Regions from separate parts of the Brevundimonas sp. GW456-12-10-14-LB3 genome, predicted to be linked through region 1. Evidence: riboswitches for the same ligand, from Rfam matches in the RefSeq annotation. Region 1 holds a riboswitch; the other holds the start of a gene.
The links. Region 1 has a riboswitch for glycine ahead of gcvT (glycine cleavage system aminomethyltransferase GcvT). Riboswitches for the same ligand answer to the same signal wherever they lie in the genome.
Positions count from the first base shown of each region.

Region 1 (11,420 bases):
GGGAGCCGCCTGATGAACCTGATCTTTGAACCGGGCATCTGGGACCTGTCGAATCCCGAGATCTGGGTCGGCGTCGGCCTGCTGATCTTCTTCGGTATTCTGATCGCCGTCGGCGTGCCCAAGATGGTCGCCGCCCAGCTGGACGCCAAGGGCGCCAAGATCCAGGCCGACCTGGACGAGGCCGCCCGTCTGCGCGCCGAGGCCGAAGCCCTGCTGGCCCAAATCCGCAAGGAGAAGGCCGAGGCAGAGGCCCAGGCCGCTGATATGATGGCCCAGGCGGAAGCCGACGCCCGTCGTCTGGAAGTCGAATCCAAGGCCAAGCTGGAAGAGACGCTGGAGCGTCGCCAGAAGATGGCCGAGGCCCGCATCGCCCAGGCCGAGGCCCAGGCGTCCGCCGAGGTCAAGGCCGCCGCCGCCGACCTGGCCGCCAAGGCCGCGGAACAGATCCTGGCCGCCCGCCTCGCCGGCGGCGCCAAGGATCCGCTGCTGGACGCCGCCATCGCCCAGATCGGCGACCGCCTGAACTGACGACCTCAAGTCTGACCGGGTCTCAACGCCCGTCCTTCGGCCGAAATCGCTCTGGCGGTTTCGGCCGAAGTCGTTTTGGGGCGGCCCCTCAGCGCCCGATGACGCCGCTGACCGTCAGAACCACAGCGATCATCACCAGGATGAAGACGATGACCCCGCCCATGATGCGGAAGGGCGGGCCGCTTTCACTGCGGCGGCTGAAGCCGTCCGGATCGCGGTCGGGTTCAGTCATCGGTCTGCATCGGCTGCGGGGGCGGCGTCGAGGTGGTGGAGCCGTTCAGGGGCGTGCCGTCGCCGCGCACGGCCGACTGGCCGCGCAGGGCCGGATTGTCGCCGGGCGCCACGGCGGGCGCGCTGGGCGGGACGGCGCCGCCGGGCGGCGGCACGACGGCCGGTTGGACCACGGCCGTCTCGCTGTCGCTGGCGGCCTGAGGATTTCGCCAGATCACCTCAGCGACGAGGTAATAGGCGATCAGGGCCAGGACCACGCCGCCGACCAGCAGAGGCTCCCAGCGGATGCGCCCTCGGCGCGTCGGATCTTCCTTGCGGTTCATCGCAGGGGAAGCCGTCGGCCCACCGTCCGGTTCGTCTGTGTAGGAAGCCGGACGCAGGGACGGCCTGGAGACCAGGCCGTCCGGCCCGCCGAGATCAGTGGGCCGTGGCGCCGCCGATCACATGGGGCGTCTGGCGCTTGTCGCGCGCGACCAGCCGGGCATAGACATTGCCCAGGACGATCCCGAACACGGCATGGGTGACCAGAAGCCAGGCGATGGTGCCGAAGCCCGAGCCGGCGTTGAAGGTGCGGTAGTCGCCGACCATGAAGACGCCGGCCATCATCACCACCCAGGCGCCGACCGCAAAGACGATGCCCTTGGTCTCGGGCGTGTCGGTGGGCAGTCGCGGGCAGAGGTAGGCGAACAGGGGACCCAGGATCAGCACCCCGGTCACCGCATGAAGAATCCAGCCCACGGCCAGGGCGTCGGGCATGCCGATCAGGGCGGCGATGACGCTCTGGAACGGGTCGAACCAGTTCAGGAACAGATTGGGTATTTCCAGCAGGGACACGGCGAACGTGGCGGCGAAACCGGCGATCAGACCTTTTTGTAAGCGTGACATCATGACCTTAGCGCCTCCCAACGCTTTTCTGGTTCTCTGATAACGCTGGGACAGAATACGCCTGACTCGGACGGTCGGCGTTCACGTTGCCGTGGTTAGCGAACGCAGCAACGCAGGCGCGAAATGATCGCTGATGCGCGCACGGTCAGCGGAACAGTTTGCGGATGTAGCGGCGAAGGCCCTTGCGCAGACGGATCAGGCCGCGCCGCCGCCGGGTCAGGATCACCTTTTCGGCGCGCAAGGCCTGTTGCCAGAAAACCGGCGCGAACTCCGGCTTTTTCCGCATCAGCCGCCGGAAGGGATAGACCCATTTCGGCCGGGCGTACTGGGCGCGGATGAACTGTCGCTTGGCCCAGAAGGAGCTCTTCAGGATCAGCATCAGGCCGACCGCGATCACCGGGACGCCGCCGGGGCCGGGCAGGGGGGCGATCAGAATGCCAAGCAGGACCACGAACAGCCCGCCCGCCATCAGGGCCCAACGCTTCAGCACCCGCAGCTTGCGGCTGCGAGGCGAGGCGGAGGACAGGACGAGAGCGGGTGCGGAGATCACGAGGGCGCCGGGAGGGAGGAGGACTGACTGAGGTGTGACAACGGTCGCCACGCCCACCCGATCCCAAGCCGGGAAGGGAAAGAGCGACCGTGGCGAGGTTGTCACATAACCCCTTAAGATCCGGTTCGATGGCCGATCCGTGGCTTTCCTATGAAGCTTTGGTCATGAAGCCGGATTGTCGCAGTCTGTGTCCCACAGGACGCGGCTAGGCCTTGGTCAGCCGTAGTGGACGCCGGTCATGCGTTCGGACTCGGACCACAGGGCGCGGGCGGTTTCGACATCCAGCGCCTGGGGCTTGATGAGGGCGCGGCCGGGCGCACCCCGCATCTCCTGCCAGCCCTGAGGGCCGTAATAGGCGCCGGGTTCGGTCTGGGGCAGGGTCGCCGCCATCAGGATCGGCAAGGCGCCGTCGGCCGCCGAATGGCTGGCCACGCGCGCCAGAAGGCGGCTGACCAAGGCGAAAAGTCCGGGCGGGCTGCCGGCGTGGCCGTTGGCGATCAGATCCGTCCGGGCGAAACCGGGATGGGCGGCCACGCTGGTCAGGCCCCAATCTTCGCGATCGCTGCGGCGCTGAAGCTCCAGGGCGAACATCAACATCGCCAGTTTGGACTGCTGATAGATGGGCCAGGGCCGGTAACCGGAGCGATAGTTCAGATCGCTGAGCTGAATCCGACCGCCGCGATGGGCGACGCTGGACAACTGCACCACTCGCGCCTGAGCCGCCGTCAGCAGTGGCAGGAGCCGGCCGGTCAGGGCGAAGTGGGATAGATAGTTGGTTCCGAACTGCATCTCGAAACCATCGATGGTCGTTCGGCGACGGGGCACGGCCATGACGCCCGCATTGTTGATCAGAATGTCGACCGGCCGACCCGCCGCCAGGAGGGCCTCGGCGAAGGCGGCGACAGAGCTGAGGTCCGCCAGGTCCAGCCGTTCGAACCGCACGAGGGCCTCAGGGTGGCGACTGCGGATCAGCCGTTCCGCCTGATCGCCCTTGTCCGGATTGCGCGCGGCCAGAACGATCTCGGCGCCCTTTCCAGCCAGAACGAGCGCCGCCTCCAAGCCGATGCCGCCGGTCGCCCCGGTGATGATGACCAGCTTGCCGCTCTGGTCGGGAATATCGGCTGTCGTCCATTGGGTCATTGCGGCTATCCTGGGGTGAACTGAATTTCCGAAGGGCTCCGGCTTGCATATCTGCATCCGGTGCAAATATGCAAGAAGTGCAAGAAAAAGTTTTTCCTGGCGAGCAGGGTCTGCGTGCGCGGAAGCGGCTGGAAACCCACGCCCGCATTCAGGCCGAAGGCCTGCGGCTGTTCATCGAAAAGGGATTTGACGGCGCCACCCTGGACGAGGTGGCGGCGGCGGCGGGCGTATCGCGCCGCACCCTGCTGAACTATTTCGGCTCCAAGGAAGAGATCGTCTTTTCCCTCAAGGCCCAGATCCCTGAGATGATCGCCCAGGCGGTGGCGGCCCGGCCGTGCGACGAACCGCTGCTCGATATGGTGGAGGGGGGGCTGGCCGATGTCGCCGCGCGCTTCCAGACGCCGGACATGCTGGACCTGACGCGGCTGATCCATCAGACGCCCGCCCTTCAGGCCGGTGATCACGCAAAGTATGAAGGGGTGGAGCGGCTGCTGGCCCAGACCCTGGCCGAGCGGAAGGGATTGGCCCCGGACGACGTCGCCTGTCGCGTCGCGGCGGCGATCGGCGTCAGCATCATGAAACTGGCCGGCGAGGCCTGGCTGGCCCATCCGGACGAAGGGCCTGAACGGTTCGGCCGCGAAGCCTTCGCCGTCCTGAGACGCATGGCGGGCCAGCGTCCGCCGCCCTGATCCAGGACGGCGGACGCCGAGAGCGGCTTAGGCCGCCTGGTTCGAGCCTTCCGGGGCCGTCCAGCGCAGCACCGGCGAGCGGGCGGCGCGGGTTTCGTCCAGACGACGCAGGGGGGCGTGGAAGGGGGCGCCCTTGAAGCGGTCGACGTCGCCGGCCTTGGCCGCCTGGGCCAGCAGGCGCATGGCCTCGATGAAGCGATCCAGCTCGGCCTTGGACTCGGTCTCGGTCGGCTCGATCAGCATGGCCCCGTGAACGACCAGCGGGAAATACATGGTCATCGGGTGGAAGCCCTCGTCGATCATCGCCTTGGCGAAGTCGAGCGTGGTGATGTCCGTGCCCTTCAGCCATTCGTCGTCGAACAGGGCCTCGTGCATGCAGGGGCCGTCGGGGAAGGCCGCGCTCATCAGGTCCGACAGGCGGGCCTTGATGTAGTTGGCGTTCAGCACCGCATCCTCTGCCACCTGACGCAGGCCGTCGGCGCCGTGGCTCATCATGTAGGATAGGGCGCGCACATACATGCCCATCTGCCCCTGGAAGGCGCACAGGCGACCGAAGGCCTGTTCGGCCTCGTCTTCCTCACGCTCGATCAGGCGATAGCCGTTATCGTCATGCACCACCCAGGGCGCCGGGGCGAAGGGCGCCAGGGCGTCGGACAGCACCACCGGCCCCGCGCCCGGCCCGCCGCCGCCGTGCGGCGTCGAGAAGGTCTTGTGCAGGTTGATGTGCATGGCGTCCACGCCCAGATCGCCCGGACGAACCCGGCCGACGATGGCGTTGAAGTTGGCGCCGTCGCAGTAGAAATAGGCGCCCGCCTCGTGGGTCAGGCGGCTGATTTCCAGAATGTCGCGCTCGAACAGGCCGCAGGTGTTGGGGTTGGTCACCATGATGGCGGCGACGTCGTCGCCCAGCTTGGCGGCCAGGTCGGCGACGTCCACGCGGCCGTCCTCGGTCTGGGCCACCTCGACGACGGTATAGCCGACGAAGGCGGCCGTCGCCGGATTGGTGCCGTGGGCGCTGGTGGGCACCAGCACCTTGCGGCGCTTCTCATGCTGGCCCGAGGCCTCGTGCGCGGCGCGGATGGCCATCAGGCCGCACAGTTCGCCGTGCGCTCCCGCTTTCGGAGATAGCGCGACGGCGGGCATGCCGGTCAGGGTCTTCAGCCAATGGGCCAGCGTATCCATCAGCTCCAGCGCGCCCTGAACCGTCGACATCGGCTGCAGGGGGTGGATGTCCGAAAAACCGGCCAGACGCGCCATCTTCTCGTTCAGGCGCGGGTTGTGCTTCATCGTGCACGAGCCCAGCGGATAGATGGCCAGGTCGATGGCGTGGTTCTTCTGCGACAGGCGCACATAGTGGCGCATGGCCTCGGGCTCCGACAGGCCGGGCAGGCCGATCGGATCCTTGCGGACCAGGTCGCCCAGGTCCGACGCATCGGTCTTCGGTTCGGGCAGGTCGACCCCGGTCTTGCCCCAGCCTTCGCCTTCGAAGATCAGCGGCTCGTTCTGCAACAGGCCGCGCCCGCCGGTCAGGGTGGCGGGCTTGGTCTGTACCTGGTTCGGGGCGGTCGGGCGGCCGACGGTGTTCATGGTGCTCATGGTCTTGTCTCCGCTCAGGCCGCCAGCACCTTGGCGAGGGCGGTCGCCAGGAGCTTGATGTCGGCGTCAAGGGTGGTTTCGGTCGCAGCGACCAGCAGGACGTCGTCCATGCCGGCGTCGGGGGCCAGGCGGCTGTAGGGCACGCCGGCCAGGACGTGATGGGCGGCCAACTGATCCACGACCTCGGCCGCGTTCTTGGGCAGGCGCACCGCGAACTCGTTGAAGAAGCGGTCGGTCAGGATTTCGACGCCCGGAACGGCGGCCAGGGCGTCGCGCGTGGCGAGGGCCTTCTCGTGGTTCAGCAGGGCCAGTTTGCGCAGGCCCGTCTCGCCCAGCAGGCTCATGTGGATGGTGAAGGCCAGGGTGCAGAGGCCGGAATTCGTACAGATGTTCGACGTCGCCTTGTCGCGGCGGATATGCTGCTCCCGCGTCGACAGGGTCAGGACGAAACCGCGCTCGCCGTCGGCGTCCACCGTCTCGCCGGTCAGGCGGCCGGGCATCTGGCGGATCAGCTTCTCGCGCGTGGCGAACAGGCCGACATAGGGACCGCCGAAGTTCAGTGCGTTGCCGATCGACTGGCCCTCGGCGGCGACGATGTCCGCGCCCATCTCGCCGGGCGACTTCAGCAGGCCCATAGACACGGCTTCCGTCACCACGACGATCAGCAGGGCGCCGGCTGCATGGGCGGCCTCGGCGATCTTCGTGACATCCGTTGCGGCGCCGAAGACGTTCGGGGTCTGAACCACGACGCAGGCGGTGTCGGGACCGATCTGGTCGATCACGGCGGCCTCGGCGTCGACGGCGGGAGCCAGGACTTGCGTCTCGACGCCGACGGCGTGGACCACGGTCTCGGTCGCCTTGACGTAGTGGGGGTGCACCCCGCCCGAGATCACCGCCTTGTTGCGGCGGGTCACGCGGGTCGCCATCAGCACGCCCTCGGCCATGGCGGTCGAACCGTCATAAAGCGAGGCGTTGGCCACCGGCATGCCGGTCAGGTTCGCGACCTGGGTCTGGAACTCGTACAGATACTGCAGAGTCCCCTGGGCGATTTCCGGCTGGTAGGGGGTGTAGCTGGTCAGGAACTCCGACCGCTGGATGATATGATCCACCGTCGCCGGGACATGGTGCTTGTAGGCCCCTGCGCCGCAGAAGAAGGGGACGGCGCCGGCTGTGGCGTTCTTGGCGGCCATGGCGGACAGGGCGCGCTCGACCTCCAACTCGCCCGCCACCCGCGGCAGGTTCACAGGCCCGTCCAGCCGCGCCGCTTCGGGCACGTCCACGAACAGGTCGTCGATCGATTTGGCGCCGATGGCGGCGAGCATCGCCGTGCGGTCGTCGGGCGTCAGGGGGAGGTAACGCATTGCCGGTTTCCTTCACCCGTCATCCTCGGGCCTGACCCGAGGATCGGATGTTGTGCGGCTCGTGCGTCTAGGCTTCGCACGAGTGGTTGATCCTCCGGCCCTCGGGTCAAGCCCGAGGGTGACGGAGTTTGAGATTAGAGGGTGGCGAGGAAGGCGTCGTAGGCGGCCTGGTCCATCAGGGCGTCCAGTTCCGAGGCGTCCGACACCTTGATCTTGGCGAACCAGCCGTCCGCTTCCGGGGCCGAGTTGACGGTTTCCGGAGCGGTCGACAGGGCGTCATTGGCCTCGACCACTTCGCCCGAGACGGGGGCGTAGACGTCGGACGCCGCCTTGACGCTCTCGACCACGGCGAAGCTGGCGCCCTTGGCGACAGTCTTGCCGACTTCCGGCACTTCCACGAACACCACGTCGCCGAGGGCGTCGGCGGCGTGTTTCGAGATGCCCACGGTGGCGATGTCGCCGTCCAGGCTGACCCACTCGTGATCCTTGGTGAATTTCATTTCTCTTCTCCATCTCCCACCCCGTCATCCTCGGGCTTGACCCGAGGATCGGAGGCGGATCGTTCTCTGTGTTGATCCCGACGCAATGCGGCGGATAATCCGGCCCTCGGGTCAAGCCCGAGGGTGACGGGGTGAATGTTACGCCTTCGGCTTCCGGTAATAGCGTTGCGCCACGAAGGGCATGGCGACGACCTCGGCGGCGGCGGGCTTGCCGCGTACGATGACCTTCAACTCCGTGCCCAGGGCGGCATGGGCCGGCGGCACGAAGCCCATGGCGATGTTCTTGCCCAGGGTGGGGGAGGGGCCGCCCGAGGTGACCTTGCCGATGATGTTCCCATCGGCGTCGGCGATCTCGGCGCCTTCGCGGGCCGGGGCGCCTTCCTTGACGATCAGGCCGACGCGGACGCGCGAAGGACCGGCGGACAGTTCTTTCAGGATGCGGTCGGCGCCGGCGAAATCGGCCCGTTCCTTCCTCGACTTCGACAGGGCGAAGGTCAGGGCGCCTTCGACCGGGCTGGTGGTCGGGTCGATGTCGTGGCCGTGCAGCGGCAGGCCCGCCTCCAGGCGCAGGCTGTCCCGGGCGCCCAGGCCGATCGGCTTGACGCGGGCGTCTTCCAGGATCGTGTTCCAGATGCGCTCGGCCTGGTCCGCCGGGACCGAAATCTCATAGCCGTCTTCGCCCGTGTAGCCCGAACGCGAGACATAGCAGTCGACGCCGAACAGCATCAGACGCGCGCATTCCATAAAGCCCATTTCCGCCAGCACCGGCTCATGCGCCTTCATGACCTCGGCGGCTTCCGGCCCCTGGATGGCGATCAGGGCGCGGTCGTCCAGAACCGTCAGCTTGGCGTCGCCTTCCAGGTTCGCGGACCAGAAGGCGAAATCCTCGTCCTTGTTGCCGGCGTTGACGACGACGAACAGGCCGTCGTGATCCGGGCGGCCGGCCATCAGGTCGTCGATGATCCCTCCGTCCTTGTTCAGCAGCAGGGAATATTTCTGCTTGCCGGCCTTCAGGATTTCATAGTCGCCGGGCACGAACCGTTCGAACTGGGCGGTGGCGTCGGCGCCGGTGATCTTGCACTGGCCCATGTGGGACACGTCGAACAGGCCGGCGTGTTCGCGGGTCCAGCGGTGCTCGGCCAGGACGCCCTCATACTGGACCGGCATGTCATAGCCGCCGAAGCCCACCATCCGGGCCCCCAGGGCGCGGTGCGCGGCGTTCAGGGGCGTGGTCTTCAGGGTCTGATCGGTCATGGTTCAGGCTTTCACGGTCGCGTGTTGTGGCGGAGCTCCGCCGTCCTCGCGCCCCCGCTGTCCTGAAGCCTGAGAGATTCCGGCGACCAAATCATGTCGCCTTGCTCCGTCGGCGCGCCCGTGAAGAGCGGCTTTCCAGCGTCCGTATGCTTCGCGGTCCGTTTGCCTGAGCGTTTCCGGGGCGGTTGCGCCTTCGGCGTCGACCCGCCGAGGCGCGCCGATCTCTCCCGCGAGAGCAATCGACCTAAGCCACCGACTCCGGCCGCAAGTCAAGCGCAGGCGTGTTTTGACGCCGCCTTGTCGCACTTCCTGACGTCCGGCGTCGGCTCGCCCTTGCTCTCCCTGCGTCCGCCCGCCAAGAACGGAGCGTCCCTCTCCGCCGCTCCGGACCGATCCCATGACCGCCGACCGCACCCGCCTCGACGCCCACATCGCCGCCCTGGAGGTTCCGGAAGGGCTGAAGACGGTCCTGACGGTCGCCGCCGCCACCTGCGCCGACATCAGCACTCTGGTCGCCGGCGGCGCCCTGGCCGGGGCCTTGGGCGCCTCGGGCCAGATCAATGTTCAGGACGAGGAGCAGAAGAAGCTCGACGTCATGACCAACGACATGCTGACCGACGCCCTCCTGGCCTGTCCCGCCGTCGCCGGCGTCGCCTCGGAGGAGATGGACGAGGTTCAGCCGGCGGCCAATTCCACCGGCCAATATCTGGTCCTGTTCGATCCGCTGGACGGCTCGTCCAACATCGACATCAACGCCATGGTGGGGACCATCGTCTCGGTGCTGAAGTCTGCGACGCCTTCGCCGACCGAGGCCGACTTCATGCAGCCCGGCCGCAATCAGGTCGCCGCCCTCTACGCCCTGTACGGCCCCCAGACCATGCTGGTCCTGACTACGGGCGCAGGGGTCAAGGGCTTCACCCTGTCGAACGACGGCGACTGGATCCTGACCCACGACGACATCGCCATCTCCCTGGACACCAAGGAGTTCGCCATCAACATGTCGAACCTGCGCCACTGGGCCGAGCCGGTGCAGCGTTATGTCGACGGCGTGCTGAAGGGCGCGGACGGCCCCCGGGGCAAGAATTTCAACATGCGCTGGGTCGCCGCCATGGTCGCCGATGTCCACCGCATCCTGATGCGCGGCGGTGTCTTCCTGTACCCCTGGGACAAGCGGGAGCCGAACAAGCCCGGCAAGCTGCGCCTGATGTACGAGGGGAATCCCATGGCCTTCCTGGTTGAACAGGCCGGGGGCAAGGCGACGACGGACGGGGTTCAATCGATCCTCGACATCCAGCCCGAGCATCTGCACCAGCGCATCCCCGTCGCCCTGGGCTCGGCCAACGAGATCGACGCCTACGCGAGCGCATGATGAAGATCGGTCCGACTGACGCCCTCCTGGTCATCGACCCTCAGAACGACTTCTGCGAGGGCGGCCGTCTCGCGGTTGAGGGCGGGGCGGGGATCATGCCGCTGATCAACCGGCTGGCCGAACGGTTCGACCGGGTGGTCCTGACCCAGGACTGGCACACCCCGGACCAGATTTCGTTCGCCTCCAACCACCCCGGCGCGTCCCCCTTCACCGAGATCGAGGTCGCCTACGGCCGCCAGATGCTGTGGCCCGACCACTGTATCCAGGGCTCGCCCGGCGCCGACTTCCACCCCGATGCGGCGCCCACGGTGCAAAAGGCCCTGGCCGTGATCCGCAAGGGCTATAACCCCGCAGTGGATTCCTATTCCGGCTTCTTCGAGAACGACCATCGCACCCCGACGGGCCTGGCCGGCCTGCTGCGCGACCTGCGCGTGACCCGCGTCTTCCTGTGCGGGCTGGCCTTCGACTACTGCGTCCGCTTCACCGCCGAGGATGCGGTGCGCGAGGGTTTCCAAGCCGTGGTCATCTCCGACGCCAGCCGCGCCATCGCGCCGCAGACCGAGGCGACGGCCCGGGACAGTTTCCGGGCGATGGGGGTGGCGGAGGTCGGGGCCGAAACCCTCCTCGGCTAAACCCCTCTTTCGTCATCCTCCGGCGAGCTTAGCGAGACCGGGGGACCCAGCGGCGCGCGAGAGCGCGAACCTGTCGCGGGCCAGGTGCTCCCGCATCGTGCGGCGGATGGATTTCGCCTTCGGCCGCTGGATCCCCCGGTCCGCGCCGCGAAGACGCGGCTTGCCGGAGGATGACGAAAGAAGAGGCGTCAAACCGCCTTCGCGTACGCCTCTACCTCCGCGACGAACGCCGCCTTCTCCGCCTCGCCCAGGAACGACCCCTCGAAACTGTTCCGCGCCAGCAGCGTCACCTGATCCTTCGTCAGCCCGACCGCCGCCGCCAGCCGGCTGTAGTTGTCGTTCACATACCCCCCGAAATAGGACGGATCGTCCGAGTTCAGTGTGACGTGCAGGCCCCGGCGCAGCATCTCGGGTACGGGGTGGTTCTTCAGATCGTCGACCACGCACAGTTTCAGGTTCGACAGGGGGCAGACGGTCAGGGTCATCTGCTCGCGCGCCAGCCGATCCACCAGAACCTCGTCCTCCATCGAGCGATTGCCGTGGTCCATTCGGTCGATGTGCAGCAGGTCCAGCGCCTCGTGCACATAGGCCGGCGGGCCTTCCTCCCCGGCGTGGGCGCACAGTTTCAGGCCCAGGTCGCGGGCGGCGGCGAAGACGCGCTGGAACTTGGACGGCGGATGGCCGA
Region 1 covers NZ_JBWKZJ010000041.1:625-12,044, reverse strand. The annotation lists gene AC07XS_RS13755 (F0F1 ATP synthase subunit B family protein) at 1-13, shown strand, start outside; gene AC07XS_RS13750 (F0F1 ATP synthase subunit B) at 13-528, shown strand; gene AC07XS_RS13745 (hypothetical protein) at 617-760, opposite strand; gene AC07XS_RS13740 (hypothetical protein) at 753-1,082, opposite strand; gene AC07XS_RS13735 (DUF6789 family protein) at 1,177-1,647, opposite strand; gene AC07XS_RS13730 (hypothetical protein) at 1,790-2,194, opposite strand; gene AC07XS_RS13725 (SDR family oxidoreductase) at 2,411-3,334, opposite strand; gene AC07XS_RS13720 (TetR family transcriptional regulator) at 3,412-4,023, shown strand; gene gcvPB (aminomethyl-transferring glycine dehydrogenase subunit GcvPB) at 4,051-5,619, opposite strand; gene gcvPA (aminomethyl-transferring glycine dehydrogenase subunit GcvPA) at 5,634-6,980, opposite strand; gene gcvH (glycine cleavage system protein GcvH) at 7,115-7,480, opposite strand; gene gcvT (glycine cleavage system aminomethyltransferase GcvT) at 7,619-8,734, opposite strand; glycine riboswitch at 8,790-8,875, opposite strand; glycine riboswitch at 8,879-8,974, opposite strand; gene AC07XS_RS13695 (class 1 fructose-bisphosphatase) at 9,132-10,103, shown strand; gene pncA (bifunctional nicotinamidase/pyrazinamidase) at 10,100-10,735, shown strand; gene AC07XS_RS13685 (adenosine deaminase) at 10,924-11,420, opposite strand, start outside.

Region 2 (11,420 bases), on a different contig from region 1:
TCCCAGGACGGGGATTTCGACATAGCCGTCGTCGAGCGCGTCCTTCACCGCGATTTCGGCGAAATAGACGTGGGACGTCGGCTTCCAGGCTGCGGCGACGCTGGGCAGTAGGACAGCCGTGACGCTGAGGGCGGCGGCCAGCAGGCGCGCCTTGCGTGATTTCGCGAACATCGTGTCTCCTCCAAGAGAATGTGATCCCGCCGACCCCGTGCGTTGTATTGATCACGCCTTTTGCGAGAACCGTCAAATCCTTTTGGTTGTAGCCCTAAGCTCTTGGCTCAATCTCTGCGGGCGCGGCGACACGGCCTGGCCCGCATGTCATTCTCGCGCCTCATGACGCGCGGCCGCGAAGGGGCGCCGGCTCCTGCACGATAGGATGAAGCCCCGCCTCGCGGGCGGTCGGCATGAATGAGGGTGGTTGATGTGCAGCCAGTCACCTGTGGTTCCGCGACAACCGTTCTTCGCTTCACCCATCAGCGCTCTGTGGGCGCTTATATACCTCCCACGCGATGGTCGCTCTTTGCGGCGCGCAGCCGATCGCTGCAGCCCGGGCCCTTAAGTCGCCTATCTGTCGCTCGGCTTAAGCCCCGTCGGACCCCTGACGGCCCGTGAAACGGATCTGCTGTCCGAAGGACAGCTCAAGCGTATTTCCGTCTGGGTCGCTGATGTAGGTCCAGTAGCCGACCGGAGGCGGGCTTTGAACGGGCGGAGACCGCAGGACGCCCCTGCGCCTGGCGAGGTCCGCGAGACGGTCCACTTCGCCCTGATCCCGGCACGCCAGTCCAATGTGCCCAAAGGGACCGAGCGGCGTGTCGTCGAGCTGGTTTGATTCGACCAGCACGACCGTGAAGGCGGTGTGGGGATGGGCCAGCCAGGCGACGCGGCTGATACGGCCCTCCGCACGGCGTTCATGCACCAGCCGCAAGCCGGCGAAGGTTTCATAGAACTCACGACTGCGGTCCATCTCACGGACGACCAGGGCGATGTGGCTCAGGCCACGGTCAAAGGTTGGTGTATCGGACATCGGGCGCTCCCTTGGTGATCGCGCCGACCTTCGTTTATTCACATTCCGTGTGGAAATGGGTGTTTGGTATAACGATCATGCGAATGACTAATGAGCTCGCCGGCATTGATCTCAACCTGCTCGTGGTGCTGGACGCTTTGCTTTCTGAGCGCCATGTGACCCGTGCAGCGCTGAGGCTGAACAAGACCCAGCCCGCCGTCAGCCAGACTCTGGCGCGTCTTCGGGCTCTGCTTGATGATCCGATCCTGGTTCGCAGAGCGGGGAGGCTGGAGCCGACCGCGCGCGCACGGGCGTTGGCCGCGCCCCTTGGCGAGGCCCTCGCCGTGCTCGGAGGGCTTTTGCGGGACGAGGTCTTCAGCCCGCAGACCCTTAGGCGGGCGTTCCGGGTCTCGATGTCCGACTACGCCGCCGAGGTTCTATTGCCGGGGCTGGTCAGGCGCCTTGTTCAAACGGCGCCGGGTGCGGCCTTGCGGCTCGTGTCCCTGGGCCGCGAGGCCGCCCTCGGGGCGGTTCGGTCCGGCGAGATCGATCTGGCGATCGGCGTCTATCCGGGCGTGCGGGACGAGGGCTTGCGCAGTTCGGATCTCTTCATTGATCAATTCGCCTGTCTTGCCGACGAGGCGGCGGGCCTGCCGGCGACCTTGGAGGACTATCTGTCCCGACCTCATGTGGCGGTGGCGGCGTCGCCGGACGACAGGGGCGAGGTGGACGCCGCCTTGAAAGCCTTGGGCCACGCTCGTCGGGTGATCTTCACCCTGCCGCACTGGTCCGTCGCCCCTCGGATTGTCAGAGGGACGGACCTTATCGTGACGGCGGCGCGCCGAAGCCTTGAGGCGCGCCGGGAAGACGGTCTGACCCTCGGGGCCCCGCCGATCGACCTGGCCGGTATTTCGCTTGTCCAGGTCTGGCATGACCGGCGGGACCATGATCACGGTCTGCGTTGGCTCAGAAACGAGATCGAGACGGAAGCGCAGGCGACGCCCTGAGTTGGCGACGTTGAGCTGCAGCCGCCTGTTCGATCCGTGATGATCTCTTGGGTTTCAGGATTTCCGTGATGCGTTGAGACCCAGTAGCACGAGGGTTGGCAGTGTCAGCGTGTAGGCGGCCAGAGGCCAAACTGTGCTGCCGTTGAATAGGATCACGGCCAGGGTCCCAACGAGGCTTACGATCAGGCTCTGGCCCGCAAAGTAGAGCGCGACGGCCAGGCCCGCCTGATCGCCGAAGGCTTCGAGGGCGCCATTCGCCGAGACGGACACGGTCAGGACGATCCCCACCGCCATGATCCAAGACGGGAGGATGACGCTCCCTATGGAGGGCTCGCCGAAGGCGGCGCTCGCGCCGAAACACAGGGCGCTCGCGAGCAGCAGGCCCATGCCCCGCTGAACGGCGCCCGCCACCCCCCATCGGTCCAAGCAAGGGCGAGCGGCATGGGATGCGACGATCATGACGAAAGCCGTGCTGGCGAAGGCGAGGCTGAACTCAAGCTCCGACAGTCCCACCCTTTCGACAAGAATGCGTGGCGCCGTCGAGACGTAGACGAAGAAGGACCCCATCGCGGCTCCAAACGCCAAGGTGTAGATTTGGAAGGCCCAACTGCGGAGAATGGGGCCCGGGCGTGGGCGAGAGGCTTCGCCCAAAGGGCGCGTTTCCGTCCACCGCCAAAGCGCGTGCATCAGGGGCGGAAGCGTCAACGCGGCCAAGAACCAGAAGATCGCCCGCCAGCTCAACTGCGCTGAAACGAGCGCCCCGAGCACGGGTCCGAACGCGGGCACAAAGGCCAACATCGCGCTGAACAGGCCATAGATCCGGACACTCTCCGGCTTGTCGCCGTACACGTCACGGACCGTCGCGAAGGTCGCCACCAGCATCGCCGCGGCGCCCATCGCCTGAGCAAGCCGAAGGACGACGAACGCCCAGCCTGACGCCGCCATCGCCAACAGGCCCGAAGTCACCGCGAACGTGAGCGCGCCGGACAGAAGCACAGGCCGCCGACCGAACCGGTCTGAGAGCGGGCCGAAGATGACTTGCCCGAGGCCGAGGCCGAGGAGGTAGACGCTGAGCGTGAGCTGGATGACGGGTGGATCGGCCTGCAAAGCGGCCGGCATGGCCGGCGTCACGGGCAGATAGATGTCCATCGCCAGCGAGGCGAGCAGGTCAAAGGGCGCCATCAGCAGGATGGCGGTCGGAAGGGCGTGGGCCCAAATGGGCCGGTTGTCGGACATGAGGGATCGCTTCGCGTCAAATGCTGGATTTGACGGCGATCAGCCGGGTGGAGGTCAGCAGATCGCCGCAACAACGGGTTCGTCGTTGCGGCCTATTCGTCCGAGGCCTTCGTGCCACCCATCTCAGGCGCCTCCCGCGTCTTCTTGGTCAGGCTTTGTCTGGACCTAGACAAAGCAAAGGTCCAGCGACCGAAGCCGCGCAGGGCTGTGGCGGCCGACGGGCGCTGTCCGACAAAACCGAAAGCCCTCTGGTGGGGCTTGGCGAGAGGGTCTTCGGCGCAGCCGCCTTAAACCGCACATCGATCGAAGCCGCCTTCAGCCGCCGTCGGTGCGAACGGCGCTCCCGATCCGGTGGCGCGCGTCCACCTTCAGAACGGCTTGTCGTTTCGACGACTCATTCTTCCGCACTGGGTTGGAAAGTCAGTCGCCCGACGAGGCCGCTTCGCCCGCCGCTGCGGTTGGATAAACCGAACTGCCCGCCTTGGGCCTCCGCCAAGGTGCGAACGATGGCGAGGCCGAGGCCGGAACCGGACGCCTGGGAGGGCGCGGCGCGGAAGAATCGGTCTGTAAGGCGGGGAAGGGCGGCCTCATCGACGCCGGGGCCGTGATCCCAGACGCAGACCGCGCCCGTTGTTCGCACATGCACGATGACGGGCGGCGCGCCGTGGTGGAAGGCGTTGTCGATAAGATTGAGGATCTGTTCAGCGATTAGGTCCTCGGCGCCCAGAACGACCACGGCCTCTGCCGGAAGACGAAGGCGTAGAGCGCCGTTCGGGGCGGACCGGCGCGCCTTAGCCATTTGAAAGGCGCGCCGCGCCGCCCGGCCCAGGTCGGCAGACGACTTGATCCGGGCGCCGTCAGCCCGGGCCGTGGAAAGCAACTGGCCGACGAGCCGGGTCATGCCGGCGACCGCGTCGCGGGAGTCGTCGATCAGACGCCTCTCCCGCGCGGTCCAGGTCCTGGGCGCGCCCGCCAGCAGATCGAGATTGGCCGCCACGACCGAAAGCGGGGTGCGCAACTGGTGCGAGGCGTCGGCTGCGAAGCGCTGAACCCCCGACGTCGAGGCCTCAAGCCGCGCCAGGAGATGGTTGAAGGCGGTCAGCACCGGCTGGAATTCGCGGGGCGCCAGGTCGATGTCGGCGGGCGCGAAGTCGGCACGGGGACCGGGGCGGCGCGTCAGGTCGTCGATCAGCCGCTTGAGCGAGTTGAGGCCCCACTTCAAGGCCGGCCAGATCAGAAGCGCGGCCAACAGGACGAGCAGGGTGGGTGGCAGCAGCAGGCTGCGATATAGATCCAACAGGCTGGCGCGTCGCGAGTCCAGGCTCTGAGCCACCGACACGGTGACGGGGGCGGGTCTTCCTGGGATCGTCAGGGTTTGCTGGGCCATGCGAACCGGCACGCCGCGGACGGACAGGTCGGCGAAGATCGGAGCATCCGACGAGGCGTCGGGCAGGCGCGGCAACTCCTCATAGCCTGTGATCAGTCGGCCGCCCTCGCGAACACTGTAGAAGACGGCGTCCCGCTCGGGACCGTCGAGCAGGCCCAGAGTCCAGGGCGCGACATCGACAGTCACCTTGCCGTCGGCGACCGAGACCGTTTCCCGGATGGTCTGCAGCGCCCCCGCCAGGAGGCGGTCGGCCGTCTCCGCCACCACGCGGTGGGCCGTCCAAGCCCCGACCGCCAGCACCACGACGGCGAACAGGGCCAGGGGCGCGACCTGGGCGATCAGCAGACGTGTCACCAGACTGTGGGGGCGGCGCGAGCCGGGCGCCTCGCTCATGGATCGAGACGATAGCCGCGACCGCGGATATTGGTCACGGCGGGGCCGTCAGGCTGCAACTGGCGCCTCAGCCGACCGACATGGATCTCCAGGGCGTTGAGCGAGGGAGCCTCATCCTGCGGAAAGACTTCGGCCGCCAACAACTCCCGATCCACCACCTGGCCAGCGCGCGAGGCCAGAACGCGCAGGGCCGCCCATTCGCGCGGACGGAGCGACAGTTCCCGGTCATTGACCTGGGCCCGGCCGGCGTCCCAGTCGCAGACCAGTGAGCCGACGATCGCGGCGCCCGCCGCCCGACCCTGGCGTCGACGCACGATCGCTCTCAATCGGGCGATCAGTTCCGAAGGGGCGAAGGGTTTGACGAGATAGTCATCAGCGCCGAAATCCAGTCCCGCCACCCGGTCGCCCAGGGCGTCGCGCGCGGTCAGCATCAGGACGGGCGTCTGCGATCCCCGCCGTCTGAAGGCCTTCAGGACCTCGAAACCGTCGATGTCGGGAAGGCCGATGTCCAACACGGCGGCGTCGAACCGCTCCGTCGCTTCCAGATGAAGGGCTTGGTCCCCGCTGTCGGTGGAGCGGAGTTCGAAACCGACCGCCAGAAGGCTGGCCTCGAGCGAATGCCGAAGCGCCTTGTCATCCTCGACGACCAGTATTCTCATGGCGATGCGAAGGAGCGGATCATGAACGGTACAATAGCGGGAAACCCGCCCCGGTGAAGACGGATCGCCGACATCTGCTTCTCGGGCTCGCGGGGGCGGGGGTTTCGGCCTGCGCGGGCGAGCCGGACGGGGTCGCGACGGCGCCCCGCGTCCGATGGCTTGCCAGGCGCGAGGGCGGGCTGCACATCCTCACGAACACCAGCCTGATGGGGCCTGTGCTGGCGGCGTTTCAACGGCGCTGGCCCGAGATCGCGGTGCGGCTCGAGGACATCAACTCGACCCTGATCGCGAACCGAGTCCAGTCCCGCGCCGCCTCCGGACTGGAGGGGCCGGATCTGGTCTGGAGCACGGCGATGGACGTGCAGGTCAAGCTGATCAATGACGGCTACGCCCAAGTTTATCGATCGCCGCATCGGGCGGCCATGCCGGACGGCTCGGTCTGGCGAGACCAGGCGTTCGGTGTGACGGCCGAGCCCGTCGTCTTCGCCTATAATCGCAGGCGGTTGCCGTCGGAGATCGTGCCGCGCAGCCACGCCCAACTGCTCGAACGGCTGTCTACCGACGCGGACCGGTTTTTCCGCCGGGTCACCCTGTATGACGCCGAACGCAGCGGGGTGGCGCTTCTGCAACTGTCGGCCGACATCCAGATCTATCCCGACGCTTGGGCCCTGATGACTGCCCTGGGGTCTACTCATCCGCGTGCCGATACGTCCGGCCAAAGGATGATGGGCCAACTGGCTGAGGGCCGCATGGCCTTCGCCTACAATATGAACCAGTCTTACGGGGCGTCGTGGGTCGCCCGGGCGCCCGATATCGGCCTGGTTACGCCAGAGGACTATCATCTGTCCGTCTCGCGCGTGGCCTTCATACCCCGCAACGCGGCCCACCCCAACGCCGCCCGGCTTTTTCTGGATTTTCTTTTATCGCGTGAAGGGCAAAGGATCATCGCCGGCCTGGGGGTCCGCCCAGCTCGCGGCGACATTCTTACCGAGCGTCGCGCCTCTATCCCCGGCGCTCGGCCGGTCCGTGTGGGACCGGCCTTGCTCGCCAATCTCGATCAGGCGCGTCGCGAGGGGCTTCTGCAGCGTTGGCGGGCCGCCATGCAGGCGGCGGAACGGGCGCCGGACGACCCTAGGGCCCCCTAAGGCTTTCCTGTGGATAAGTCTCTTTCTTCTGAAGGCGGTGTTTCTGTCACCTCGCTTTCACCGATCCTGCGGTGACCGATAGTCGCTCGGCGACAAACGACTGACGCGCTTCAAAAGCGGCATGTAACTGCATGAATGTGAAAATAGAAGCATTATCCTTGCGAGGCGTGCCGATTTGACAGGCATTCGTTGGTCGATCTTACTCGCTTCAGCAAGGCGGGAGAGATCGGTTCCCGCCGACGCCGAAGGCGCAACCGCCCCGGAAACGCTCAGGCAAACGGACCGTCTTGCTGAAGGAACGCTGGAGAGAAGGTCGAATCCGGGGGATGCGGCCTCGCCGAAGGAGAAAGGGTCGGCGAACGGCCTGAAGCTCTCAGGCCCAATGACAGCGGGGGCGAACGGGCGCCGCAGAGCGCCGGTCGCATTGGGCAACCCTGGGGAGGGGCGTCATCGCCATGAGGAATCTCGCTTTGTCTCGTCTTAATCGCAACCTGACCTATTATTGCAGCGCCATCGCGCTGATGGCCTGCGCCACCTCTGTCCATGCCCAGGAGGCGGGCGCTCCAGAGGATGCGGCCTCGGTCGATGACATTGTCGTCACCGCCTCGCGGATCGACCGCGCCGGCTTCGAGGCGCCGACGCCGACCATCCATCTTTCCGCCGAGGATCTGTCGGTTGGCGCGCGGCCGAATATCGCCGCCGCCCTCAACGACATGCCTCAATTCCGCGCCACCACATCGGCCCAGACGACCGGCACCAACACCGGTGCGGGCAATGCGCCGGTCGATCTGCGCGGCTTGGGCATCAACCGGACCCTAGTCCTGATCGATGGGCGTCGCGTGTCCAGCGAGAACGATCTGAACGCCGTGCCGTCGGTGCTGGTCAAGAGCGTCGACGTGGTTACGGGCGGCGCATCGGCCGCCTGGGGCTCAGGCGCCGTCGCCGGCGTAGTGAACATCGGCATTGATCGCTATTTCAGCGGCGGCAAGCTGGGCGCCGAATACGGCGTGTCCTCCTACGACGACGCTGAGCAGGAACGGTTCGAAGGCGCCTGGGGCGCGGACTTCGCCGACGGGCGCGGCCACTTCGTCATCGGCGGCGAATACCTGGACAACGAAGGCGTCATCCCCAAAGCGTCGCGCCCGAATATCGGCCGATGGGCCACCGTCAACGGCGCCCTGCAGCCGGACGTCGGCTTCGCCAACGCCGCTTACGGCGGTCTGATCCTGTCGGGCGTGAACCGCGGTAAGGTGTTTAACCCGGACGGCACGCTTCGGCCTTTCGATTACGGCACCGTCAGCGGAACCAACTCGATCGGCGGCGAAGGTCCGTCCAATGACGATCTCAGCCCGTTGGTCACGCCGCAGCGCCGCTACACCGGGCTGGCCAGCGCCGTCTATGAGATCAATGACAAGCTGCGGGTCACGGCTGACGTCCGTCACTCGCGGATGTGGAACGACTATGTCTGGTTCGGCGATCACGATCGCGGCGATCTGACGATCAGCATCGACAACGCCTTCTTGTCGTCCACGATCAAGCAGCAGATGGCGGCCGCTGGCCAGACGTCCTTCACCTTCGGACGTTTCAACTCTGATCTGTCCTATTCCACGATCGATTTCGAGCGCGTCACCACCCAGGCCACTCTGGCCGTGGACGGCGAGTTCGGCGACAGCTGGCGCTGGGGCGCCTACTACAGCCACGGCGAGTTCGAGAATAATATCGATACGCCCGGTTTTCTGCTGAAGACCGAATTCGCCAATGCGGTCGATTCCGTAATCGATCCCGTGAGCGGTCGAGCCGTCTGCCGCGTGACCCTGACCAATCCCAACTCGGGCTGCGTGCCGATCAATCTCTTTGGCCTGGGCGCGCCGTCTCAGGAAGCCATCGATTATGTCACCGGCACGCCTCAGCAGCGGGCCACCACCAAGCTGGACGTCGCCGGCGTCAGCCTGCGTGGCGAGCCCTTCAGCCTGCCGGCCGGCGACGTGTCGATCGCCGTCGGCCTGGAAGCCCGCAAGGAGCAGACCGATCAGCGTATTGGCGAGCTGGACGCGGCCAAGGCCTTCAAGACGTTCAGCTTCTCGGCCATGTCCGGCGAGTTCAGCGTGAAGGAGGCCTTCGCCGAAGTCCTGGTCCCGATCGTCAAGGATCTGCCGATCCTGAACGACCTGCAGTTCAATGCTGCAGCTCGCATCTCGGACTACGACACCACGGGCTCGATCTGGTCTTGGAAGGTTGGCGCCACCAACGAGTTCTTCCCCGGCTTCCGCGGCCGTGTGACTCAGTCGCGCGATATCCGTTCGGCCAATCTTTCGGAGCTGTTCACCACCACCACCACCGGCTGGAACAACATCAATGACCCGGCCAAGAACGGGGCTTTAGTTTATACGCTGAACAACGGCGGCGGTAATCCCAACCTCCGCCCGGAGACCGCCGATACACTGACCCTGGGCGTCACCTATTCGCCGCCTTCGATCCCAGGCCTGAACCTGTCGCTGGATTATTACGACATCAAGATCGACGACGTGATCACGACGATTGCGCCGCAGGATCTGGTCAACCGCTGCTACAACGGCAACCTCGACCTCTGCTCCAAGGTCGAGCGCGACTCGGCGGGCAATCTGGTCCGCACCATGTCCACCTATGTGAACCTGGCCGAGTACCACACGGACGGGATCGACGCCGAGGCCTCCTACGCCTCCGACGCCGACCTCTGGGTTCCGGGCGCGACGGGCCGGGTGATGATGCGCTTGGTCGGCACCTGGGTGAACAGCCTGACCACGGACGACGGCGTGACCAAGATCGAATATGTCGAATCCCAGGGCTATTCTTTCGGCCTGGGCGTACCCAAGCTGCGGGTCAACGCCAGCCTCGGCTGGAAGGGCGAGGTGTTCGGTGCGAACCTGCGCGCGCGCTACATCTCGGCGGGCGACTACAACAGCACCGTCGCCATCTCGAACAACCACATCGACGCCTTCACCTATGTCGATCTAGGGCTGACGGCCGACCTGGCGCACTACGGCGCAAACGGGGTCGAGCTGTACGCCAATGCGACCAACCTGTTCGACAAGGACCCGCCGGTCGGGTCGCTCTATTCGCCGTATTACGACGTCATCGGTCGGTACGTCACGGTTGGCGCGCGGTACCGCTTCTAGTTCTGGTTCTGCGCTCCGGATCGCCGGCCCCGCTCCTCCATTGGGCCGGCGATCTCCCCTTCTGCTCCCCCATTTTTCACACGGTCTGTGCCATGATTTCCCGTCTGCCGATGGCTCTCCTGCTCGCCCTGAGCGTCGCTCCTGCGGCCCTTGCCGAGGCGCCCAAGCCCGCCGCCATCGTCGCCGACGGCCTTCCCGCCGTGCCCGACGATCTGGTCGCGGCGACCCAGCCCTATCTTCAGACGCGCCGTGCGACCTTCCTGGGCTGGAACGCCGCCGATCAGTCAATGCTGATCAAGACGCGGTTCGGCGCCACGGATCAGCTTCACGTCGTGGCTGCTCCTGACGGCGCCCGAACCCAGATCAGTTTCGAGGCCGAGCCGATCCTGGCCGGCGCCCTGTCGCCCAACGGTCAGACCCTTCTTGTCCAGAAGGACAACGGGGGCGACGAATTCTATCAACTCTACACCCTGGCCGCAGGTCGGTTGAGCCTGATTACGGACGGCAAGAGCCGCAATTGGTTCGGCGCCTGGAGTCGGGACGGCAAGCGGGTCGGCTACGCCTCATCGCGTCGCAACGGCGCGGACATGGACCTTTATGTGGTCGATCCCGCCGACCCCTCGACCGACCGTCTGGTGGCCCAGGTGTCCGGCGGCGGCTGGAACATCGCCGACTTCTCCAGGGACGGGACCAAGGCCCTGGTCCTGAACCGGATGTCGATCAACAGGGCCGTTGTCTATGAGCTGGACCTCGCCTCGGGCCGGATGACGCCGCTGACCGACCCCGTCGCGCAGGTCTCCTATGTCGATCCTCAGTACGGGCCCGACGGCGCCGTCTGGGCGACCTCGAACAAGGATTCCGACTTCCTGCGTCTGGGGCGGATCGTGCGGAACGGCTTTGTGCCGGTCAGCACAGAAGCCCGCTGGGATGTCAGCGACTACGCCGTCGCTCCGGACGGCGACTTCATCGCCTATGCGGTCAACGAGGCTGGGATATCGCGGCTGAAGGTTATGGATGTCGCGACCGGCGCCGTCCGGGTCGTCACAGGTCTGCCGGAAGGCGTCATCCCCTACAGCATCGGCCCGGCCATCGACATCGCCCCATGGGGCGCGATCGGTCTCAGCCTGTCGTCCGCGCGCGTCTCCGGCGACGCCTTCTCCGTCGATCCGACCACCCTGGCCGTCACCCAATGGACCCATAGCGAGACGGGCGGTCTGGACCCTGCTGTCAACGTCGAGCCGCAACTGGTCGAGGTGAGGAGCTTCGACGGCGAGACGGTGTCCGGCTTCCTCTACCGGCCCGACCCCGCCGAATTCCCCGGCAAGCGGCCGCTGATTGTCGATATCCACGGCGGTCCTGAAGGCCAGACGCGCCCCGATTTCCTGGGCGCGCAGAACTATCTGTTAAACGAGATGGGCGTGGCCCTTTTCTTCCC
Region 2 covers NZ_JBWKZJ010000001.1:83,858-95,277, reverse strand. The annotation lists gene AC07XS_RS00465 (hypothetical protein) at 1-171, opposite strand, end outside; gene AC07XS_RS00460 (VOC family protein) at 581-1,024, opposite strand; gene AC07XS_RS00455 (LysR family transcriptional regulator) at 1,108-2,010, shown strand; gene cml (CmlA/FloR family chloramphenicol efflux MFS transporter) at 2,065-3,246, opposite strand; gene AC07XS_RS00445 (sensor histidine kinase N-terminal domain-containing protein) at 3,641-5,026, opposite strand; gene AC07XS_RS00440 (response regulator transcription factor) at 5,023-5,685, opposite strand; gene AC07XS_RS00435 (ABC transporter substrate-binding protein) at 5,739-6,830, shown strand; glycine riboswitch at 7,038-7,125, shown strand; gene AC07XS_RS00430 (TonB-dependent receptor domain-containing protein) at 7,301-9,985, shown strand; gene AC07XS_RS00425 (prolyl oligopeptidase family serine peptidase) at 10,096-11,420, shown strand, end outside.
Region 2: it holds a riboswitch for glycine, as region 1 does, so the genes downstream of both, AC07XS_RS00430 (TonB-dependent receptor domain-containing protein) here and gcvT (glycine cleavage system aminomethyltransferase GcvT) in region 1, are expected to answer to the same signal.